DNA from 2 places in the Eubacterium maltosivorans genome. Region 2 is predicted to be linked to the other one. Evidence: riboswitches for the same ligand, from Rfam matches in the RefSeq annotation. Region 2 holds a riboswitch; the other holds the start of a gene.
What was found. A riboswitch is a leader RNA that binds a small molecule or an ion and turns the genes downstream of it on or off. The one in region 2 is predicted to bind cobalamin.
Positions count from the first base shown of each region.

Region 1: another riboswitch for cobalamin. It lies ahead of CPZ25_RS06310 (energy-coupling factor ABC transporter permease); the one in region 2 lies ahead of hemA (glutamyl-tRNA reductase).

Region 1 is NZ_CP029487.1:1,281,186-1,285,604, forward strand. Features, by position in the region: gene CPZ25_RS06295 (energy-coupling factor ABC transporter ATP-binding protein) at 1-514, opposite strand, end outside; gene cbiQ (cobalt ECF transporter T component CbiQ) at 525-1,412, opposite strand; gene CPZ25_RS06305 (energy-coupling factor ABC transporter substrate-binding protein) at 1,492-1,812, opposite strand; gene CPZ25_RS06310 (energy-coupling factor ABC transporter permease) at 1,814-2,566, opposite strand; cobalamin riboswitch at 2,716-2,839, opposite strand; gene CPZ25_RS06315 (TetR/AcrR family transcriptional regulator) at 2,987-3,697, opposite strand; gene CPZ25_RS06320 (uroporphyrinogen decarboxylase/cobalamine-independent methonine synthase family protein) at 3,860-4,419, shown strand, end outside.
Region 2 is NZ_CP029487.1:3,603,202-3,607,620, forward strand. Features, by position in the region: gene CPZ25_RS16650 (GntR family transcriptional regulator) at 1-1,001, opposite strand, end outside; gene CPZ25_RS16655 (helix-turn-helix domain-containing protein) at 1,648-1,995, shown strand; cobalamin riboswitch at 2,190-2,372, shown strand; gene hemA (glutamyl-tRNA reductase) at 2,539-3,795, shown strand; gene CPZ25_RS16665 (precorrin-2 dehydrogenase/sirohydrochlorin ferrochelatase family protein) at 3,792-4,376, shown strand; gene hemC (hydroxymethylbilane synthase) at 4,373-4,419, shown strand, end outside.

The DNA.
Region 1 (4,419 bases), 2.0 Mb from region 2:
AAGCCGCGGTAGGCTCATCAAAAACAATGACCTCGGAGTGCATGGCAATAATATCAGCAATGGTGATTCGCTTTTTTTCACCGCCACTCAGATAATGGGGCGGCCGGTCCTTAAAATCCGTAATGTTCATGTACTCTAACGCCTCATCGACCCGGCGGACCACCTCGTCTCTGGGAAGCTTAAGGTTCATGGGACCAAAGGAAACCTCTCCCATGACTGTTGACGCGATGATTTGATTATCCGCATCCTGAAAAACAATCCCGATAGATTTTCTCAGGGTATTCAGGTCCTTTTTATCCCGGGTCAGCTTCTGGCCTTTAAAATAAATTTCGCCGCTGTCCGGCGTAAGCACACCGTTGAGGTTCAGGAAAAAGGTTGACTTTCCAGCTCCGTTGGAGCCGATAACCGCAATGCGTTCCCCCTTGCCAATGGTAACGTCAATGCCCCGAAGCGCCTGCTTGTCCCCGGTATATGCGTACTTAAGATTTTTTATTTCAATGATTGTTTCTTTCATGTTGCCTCTCCTAGAATTTTAAAATCCAGACAGCTGTAAGCAGCAGTACGACCAGTCCCGCAGCCATTACCTGCTCCCTGCGCAGGGGCTTCTCAGCCTCTAGAAACAGAAGGTCGCCATCATAGCACCGGGCTTCCATCGCGTCATAGTACTGGCTTGCGCGCTTCATGGAAACCACAAAAAGATTACTCATGGAGTGACCGAAAGAATAAACCGCTGTCTTAAAATCACAGTAGCCCAGCCGGGACTCCGCCGAGTTTTTCATTTTGGCCTGCGTGTCCATCAGAATAAAAATATACCGGTAAATCATATTCATCAGCTCAATGACAAGCTTGGGGACATGCACTCGGCGCAAAACTCCAAAGACCTCAGTGGACGGTGTGGACAGAGACATCATATACATGGCACTGACTGCGCCAAAGGCTTTGCCCCACAGATACAGCGTCGTCATAAGGCTGTCATGGGATATATAAATATAAAAGAAATGGCAGTTGAGGGCCCAAAGTCCCAGAGGCTCCTTTGAAAAATTAAAGAGGATGGCAATGCTCCCAAGGATGAGAAACGCCACTGGCACCCTTAAAAAGCTCAGGTAATCCCTAAAGTATACGCCGCCCATGACCACCGTAATATAAGCTGTGATCAAAATAACCAGAACTGACACATAGAGGTTATTGGCGATGACACAGATGAGCAGAAGCAACAGGGAAAACCCTACTTTAAAGCCAGGATTCCAGCCGTTGATCTTTGAATTATAGGCAAGTACATCAATGGAAAAAACCGCCCCGCCGTGGGAATGTCCATGGTGTCCGCCATGTCTGTGGGCGCACTCCCGGTGGCGAAACCAGTATACCAGGCCACACACACACAGAATCGCAAGCGCTGCTAAAAATACTTTCACGAACAAGCTCCTTTACATTAAGGATTTTTTACTTTAAATCATAAAAAAGGGGCAGGTTTCCCTACCCCCGGAAATGTGATTACAGCTCTGAATCTTCTTTCCCGAGCTTTTTGCGTTCAACCAGCCGGCCCATAAAGAAAGCCAGAATGCCAACGCCAATACCGGTCTGGAGACAGAAGATCAGTGATTCAACCTCACCTGGCAGTTCACCGTTGATCAACGTTTCAAGCACTGGCGTAAACCATGGCTCATATTCGCCGCCCTGAATTTCTTCGATCATGGTACTTCCCGCATCATCGGAGCCGCCAAACTCTGCGCCCTGAAGGGCAAAGAGCGGAACGACTACCAAAAGCGCGACGATTACCAGCAGAACAATAACTAATTTTTTATTTTTGCTCATCTTACGCTTCCTCCGCTGCTAAAAATCCAATTGATTTTAACTCTGGGCTCGCATAGGTTTCCAGAGCAATGACGATAATAACCGTTAAAATCCCCTCGATGATGGCCAGCGGCAGCTGTGTAGGAGCAAAGACGCCCAAAAACTTAACCGCTGAAGCCGCTACGCCGCCCGTTTCTGACGGATAGGCAAAGGCCAGCTGAATACTGGTGACACAGTAGGTAAACAGATCGCCGATACAGGCTGCCAAAAATACCCCGATTTTGCGGTTTACCTTCATTTTCTGACAAAGCTTATAGATTCCGAAGGACACAAAGGGACCTGCAATCGCCATGGAGAAAGTATTGGCGCCAAGGGTGGTTAAACCGCCGTGGGCCAGAAGGATCGCCTGGAATAAGAGTACAATAATACCCAGAATACTGACCGCGCTTGGGCCAAATAAAATGGCGCCCAGGCCTGTACCGGTCATGTGCGAGCAGCTGCCCGTAACGGATGGAATTTTCAAAGAAGAGATCACGAAGATAAATGCGCCCGCCATCGCAAGTAGGGTAATCGCCCTTCTGTTGCCTGTCAGAGTCTTTTTAATGGAGAAAAAGCCGGCTGCCAGAAAAGGTATACATAAAACACCCCACATAATGCAGTAGCCAACCGGTAAATAGCCTTCCATGATGTGCATCGCGTTTGCCGCGGGCACGATACCGAAGACCAGCGCCCATGCCCCAAGCATGGTCACAACTTGTTTTTGTCTCTTTGTCATTTTCTACCTCCTCAAACTTGTTCCCAACGTACTTTGCCATAAAAAAATCGCTCATCAAAAAAGATAAGCGATGAAAGTACGAAATGGGTGTGCCAAAGATACACACAGCCTCGTCCTTACATTCAGTTATCTCTCGTAACCAAATGCAGCTTAAAATCCTATGGTCAGCAATCTGACTTGACTTTCGTCTTACAGCGGCGGGACCGTTTGGGATTTTCACCCAATTGTGCTCAAACCATCGTGAGGCCGATGGACAACCACAGGACAATAATAACAATGCCGAATTTACATTTATTATATGCTTGAAAACTTGTTTTGTCAATACCTCTGTTGCATCTATTTAAAATCTACCAGAGCCCCTTATACCTGTACCCCTTATGGGTATACTTTGATTCAGCTAACTTTATTACACATTTCTTACTAGAGACGCCTGCCCGCCTGTACTGACAAGCTGATCTCAAAAGTCGGGGTAATCTCAAAGATAAAACGACTGACAACCTGTCTTGACGCTTCGATATTTTCACGGATATAGCCCGCATCGGTAAAGAGAAAGCTGTAATAATCAAAGAAAAACCAGTCAACAGCGTCCTGAAGCTCCAGATCAATCTGCTTTTCGAGCACATCCCTGAACACCTGAATTTCCATTCCAACCGTCAGCGATTTCAGATACTCGAAATATCTGCGTTCCTTCAGCTTTGGGTTAATGCCTGTATAGGCCTCACTCTCAAGCTCCAGGCTAAAGAAATAATCCCGCAGATCAAGCATGCTTCTCGCGAACAGCGGCAGTTTTGAGACCTCTGCATAAAACCGCATGACGGCGTCGTCTGTAAACAACGCCTTAAAATAAGCCCGATAGCCGATCATATCCAATAGCAGCCCCCGCGGCAGGCTTCCCAGCGCATCTTTCTTCTCGTCCACGCAGAAAACAACATCGTTGCAGAAATCCTTATAGATCTGAACAGCCAGGTTCTCCTTCGCCCCGAAATAATAGTTTAAAAGTCCCTGTTTTGTCCTGGCATCGGTGATGATATCCTTGACCGTTGTCTTATCATAGCCCTTCTGATAAAAAATCTTTTTGGCGCTCTGGTAAAGGCTTTCCTTTGTCTCGAGACCGTTTTTATAGTTAGCCATGGCTCCTCCACGTTTTTTATTATATTATAGCATCCACCGTAAAAAAAATAAAGAAACAAATTTTGAACGTTGACAAAATTTTAAAAAAGGTGTATATTGAACGTATTCAAAATATGTGCACATTTTGTCTAAATCTGTAAAAATAAGGGAGAACAAAACAAAATGGAAAATGTTCAGGCAAAGCTGGATAATTTTATGCGCGGTGTTCGCGGCGAAAAAATGGACTATGTCCCCATTATGATGGACTTTGAGCCCACCTATATCTGTGAGTATACAAAACAGGACTGCATTCGTTCCTTCTGGGATTACGACGGCTTTATCGCAGGCTATGACCAGGTCATGAAGGACTTTGACATCGATCTGACCCAAAGTGTGGTTTTTCTGCCGCCGCAGAAAAATGCCCTGCTGGGCTCAAAGGTGTGGGTTCAGAACCGCGTCAACGGCTATATGCAGCATCCGGAGGTCACCTCACTGCTTCCGGAGGAATACCCCGAGCTCATCGAGGATCCTATCCACTGCATCGCATCCCGCGTGCTGCCCCGCATGTATACCGAGCTGGGGCGTGAAGCCCCCTACAGCACAATGGCCTTTGCCAAGGCACTGCTTTATGAAAAGAATCAGGTTCACCACTTCTATGACCAGATTTTTGAAAAAACCATGGAAAATAATGCGCTGCTCTACTACGGCACTATGTTCTACGCCCCCTTCGACCTTCTGGCAGA
Region 2 (4,419 bases):
TCAAGCTGGCCAAGAACTTCGGGAGAATGGGAGCGCTCAAAGACAATTTGGGTGCCCTTTCCATTAAAGGTTCTGGTCAGACCAAGGGAATTCAGGATAGACAAAGCTTTTCGGACAGTAACCGGCGAAACGCCGTAAACGCTGCGAAGTTCGGATTCGGACGGGAGAAAATCGCCGGCTACATTGCCAGATTTTTCGCTCTCCCACATGATGTCGCTGGCAATCCTCAGATAAAGAGGTGTCGGAGCATTGTCGATAAACCAGTTAAAGCTTTCTGCTTCGGAAGGCGCAGCCGGTGCGTTTACAATATAGGCCGCGTCAAAGCGCTGGCTGATCTCATTAAGGCCCTGGAGCAGGGAGTGATGAAAATGTTTAAAATTCTGCTTGGCAGCATGGTCGAGCAGCTCTTTGTACCACCCCTTGATGGCTTCCTCTGAAAGATCTTCATGGAGCGTGTGGCCGGTAATACTGCTGTAAATGGAATCAATCCGGACAAAATCACAGATCTGTTCAAAAAGCTCAATGACAAAAGGATTGTCTGTTCGTCTCAGGATATTCCGGATAAAGCGGCAGTGGAAGGCAAACATCTCAATCGGGTCGGAAGAGTCCAGGTTGTCGGTCATCTCGTAGAGCGTCATGTAATCCTCGCGGCTGCATTTGGAAGCGCCGTATGTGATGATGCTGGGTAAAAGAATAGAGAGCATCCGGTAAGTATCGCTGATGCCGTGCCGCCGGTTTTCAAAGCGCTTTTCATAAGCCTCACGGTGTTCCGGCAGTCGGCTGTCAAAGATTACCTGGGCATTTTTACCATGGGAGCAGAAAATAAGATTGCTGTCCTGCAATAGACGCAGGGCTTTTCGAACGGAATTACGACTGGCACCCATTTGTTTGCTGATTTTTGGTTCAGATGGCAGGGTGTCACCCAGTTTTAATTTGCCGTTGTAAATATCATCCTCAATCTTTCTGCAAATAAATAGATACAATGGAATTTCTTTTTTCAAAATACAATCTCCTTTGGGGGTATTCTTACAGTATAACATCATTTAGTAAAAGTTACATTTAAATTGAGAAAAAATTATAAAGAAATCCTCGTTTGCTTAACCTTTACCATATCGGAATTAGAGGTAAGCGTCTTAGAATGAGGTCTACCCATTTTGAAGAAAATTAAACACAGAAAAAATGTTGTTAAGGAAAGGAAAGAATAAAAATATTCTAAAATGGGTTTTTTACATTACAAATTCGGGTAAAAATAAGAAAACGAATAAAAAGGATATAATTGGTTGAATTAAAATGATAACTTCAATTGCAGATAAAAAGTTTTTAAATAAAGAGATTGCTTTGACGGGAGATTCGATTTATAATAAAGTATATATATTGGGAAAACTAAATAAAAATTGCGGCATCCGGAAAGTGCTGGCACACTTATCCGGCTTGCGCAGGTGCACAACCACCATACACAACGGCCCTGGGGGGCACGTACCGCATTACTTATTATAGGCTATTTTTGTGCTAAAAACAAGAGGACAGCCTATAAATAAGTGGGCTTATTTGTGTTAGCATTTTATAAAAGTGTCATATAACTGTGCATGGTTGGTTTTATCCTGCACAGTTTTTTATTTGGTTTTCCCTGAAATTTAGGAGAAGACAATGGAATCAAGGTTAGATCAAAAGGCAATCGGCCAGCGTATCCGGCAGCGTAGAACTTTTTTAAATATGAGCCGTGAAGATTTGGCGCGGAAAATAGGGATTACACAGACTTTTTTAACAGATATCGAGCTGGGAACCAAAGGCTTTTCCTTAAAGAGTCTTGAACGTTTCTGCGAAGCGTTAAAAATGTCTTCGGACAGCATCCTGTTCGGCAAAAGTCTGGATGAAAAGGAAAAAAACACCGCGCTGCTCGACATTCTCGAGCATTGCCCCGATGAAAAAAAGGAATACGCAGAAAGAATGATGATGCTTTTTTTAATGAGCCATGAAACATCAAACGAGTGTTGACTATAAAATGACCGGACTCTTAAGAAAGAGACCGGTTTTTTATTGCCTGTAATCCGATTACAGAAAATATGTGAATTATTTGGCGGAATCGGCAAAAAACTGCTTATTTCCCATAAAAAGGGGTAGCGCCTGAGTCGGATTGGTGATATAATTGGAAACGAAAATTGAATAAGAAAGACTAATGTAAAATCTATTTTGGATTCTTTCGTTTTTGCCTTGGTAAAGACAGAGGATAAAGGGAATCTGGTGAAAATCCAGAGCGATCCGGTCACTGTAATTCGTTAAGTCTCCTTATGATGCCACTGGAATGAAAACCGGGAAGGCAAGGAGAATATAATGCGATGAGTCAGGAAACCTACTAAATAGAGTGCTAATAATTACCTCCAGGGAAAAGGGAACTTAGTAACGTTAATTTAATTGTAGTATCCGCAGTAAACAGCGTGGATAAATAATTCTGTTGACAAACCTCTTTTTTACGGAGACGTAAGGAAGAGGTTTTTATTTGCTTTTTAATGAATGTTTGATTGAAGGAGAAGGATTGAAATGAAGTTAGTTGTAGTGGGAATCAATCATAAAGACACACCTCTGGAAATCAGGGAAAAGGGTGCTTTTATCAAGCGGACCGTAAAAGAAGGCATTGCGAGCCTTCTTGAAGAGGCGTGTATTGAAGAGGTGATCATTCTTTCTACCTGTAATCGAAGCGAAATTTATGTGGCGACCCGCGATGTGGAAGCAGCGGGCCAGGCGCTGAAAAATTTTTACATTGAGGAGAAATCCAGAGAACTCGGAAGTTATCTGTTCTGTGAAAAGGGCAGAGAGGCCATCCTTCACCTTTACCGGGTAGTGACCGGGCTAGATTCAATGATCCTGGGTGAGGATCAGATATTAGGCCAGGTAAAGGATGCCCTTGAATTGTCCCAGTCTGTTCACGGCTGTGGAAAATACTTAACCAAGGCTTTCAGAGAAGCCGTCACCTTTGCCAAGAAGGTTAAAACTGTTTATAAGATTTCTGAGACGCCGCTCTCCCTGAGCTCGACAGCGGTTAAGCACGTTAAGAGGACCTATGAGGACTATGCGGATAAAAAGGTGCTGATCATCGGATCTGGAAAGATGGGGCTTCTGGCGCTGCGTTACATGGCGGCAGAGGGGTTTAACAGCGTCTATATGACCAATCGTACCTATCATCCGGGAGATGAATACCGTGATATCTATGAGGGCGTCAATATGATACGTTATGAGGACCGCTATGAAGCCATTGAAGATATCGATGTAATTATCTCAGCCACGGCCTCTCCTCACGTTGTCTTAAAACGGGAACTCATGCCAGAGCGTAAAAAGCCTCTTATGGCCATTGACCTGGCGCTGCCAAGGGATATTGAAGAAGCCGTCTCAGAAATGGACCAGGTCGAGCTGCTGACCATTGACAATTTTAAAGATATTATTGATGAAAAAATGCATTACCGCGAAAGGGTGGCAGAAAAGATCGCCCTCGAGATCGAAGAGGAAATCGACGGACTCATGGTTTGGATTACGAAGTCTAAAGTGGACAATATGGTAGCGCATTTTAATCAGGTTTCCGGCCAGCTGGCAGATGAGACCATTGAGATTCTCAACAAGCGCTATCAGTTTGAGGGGAAAGACAGGGAATTTCTTGAAAAAATTGTCCATTCAAAATTCCGCGAGATGGTCATGCCCTCCATCAAGCAGCTGAAAACACTGGACAGCGAGGACGATATCCTGCGCTTTGAAAAAACACTGGCGTTTTTATTCTCTGGCGGTAATGTGGAGGATTCCCAATGAAAGGACCGGTTCTGCTTAATTTTACCGGAAAAAAGGCCCTTGTGATCGGCGGTGGGAAAGTAGGAATGCGGCGTGCGGAAACCCTAGCCGGGTATGGGTGTTTTGTGACCTGTGTGGACAAAAACATGAAGGTTCCTGAAAAGCCGGCTGAGAACATTCGTTATGTCAAAGCCTACTGCCGGATTGAGACAGCCCTTGACGGTATGGATCTTGTAGTGGCGGCAACAGACCAGCGCGAGCTGAATGACCAGATTCTTGAAAACTGTAAAATACGCGGTATCTGGTGCAACGTTACAGACGACCCCGAGCATTCTGATTTTATTTTTCCCTCAGTGGTGAGACGGGGAGACTTGACGATTTCGGTCTGTACTGACGGTGCAAGCCCAACGCTGACCACCCAGATAAAAAAAGAGCTGGAAGAAAAATACGACGAAAGTTACGCAGAGCGGCTCAGGCTGCTTAAACAGCTGAGGCGGCATCTGCTAAAAACAGAGTCCTCATCAGAGGAAAAAAAGAGGCAGCTCAGGGAGCTGACAGCATTAACCATTGAAGAATTGCAGAGAGAAGTGGAGAAAATATGAAAATAATCGTAGGCTCAAGAGGCAGCAAACTGGCAGTGGTCCA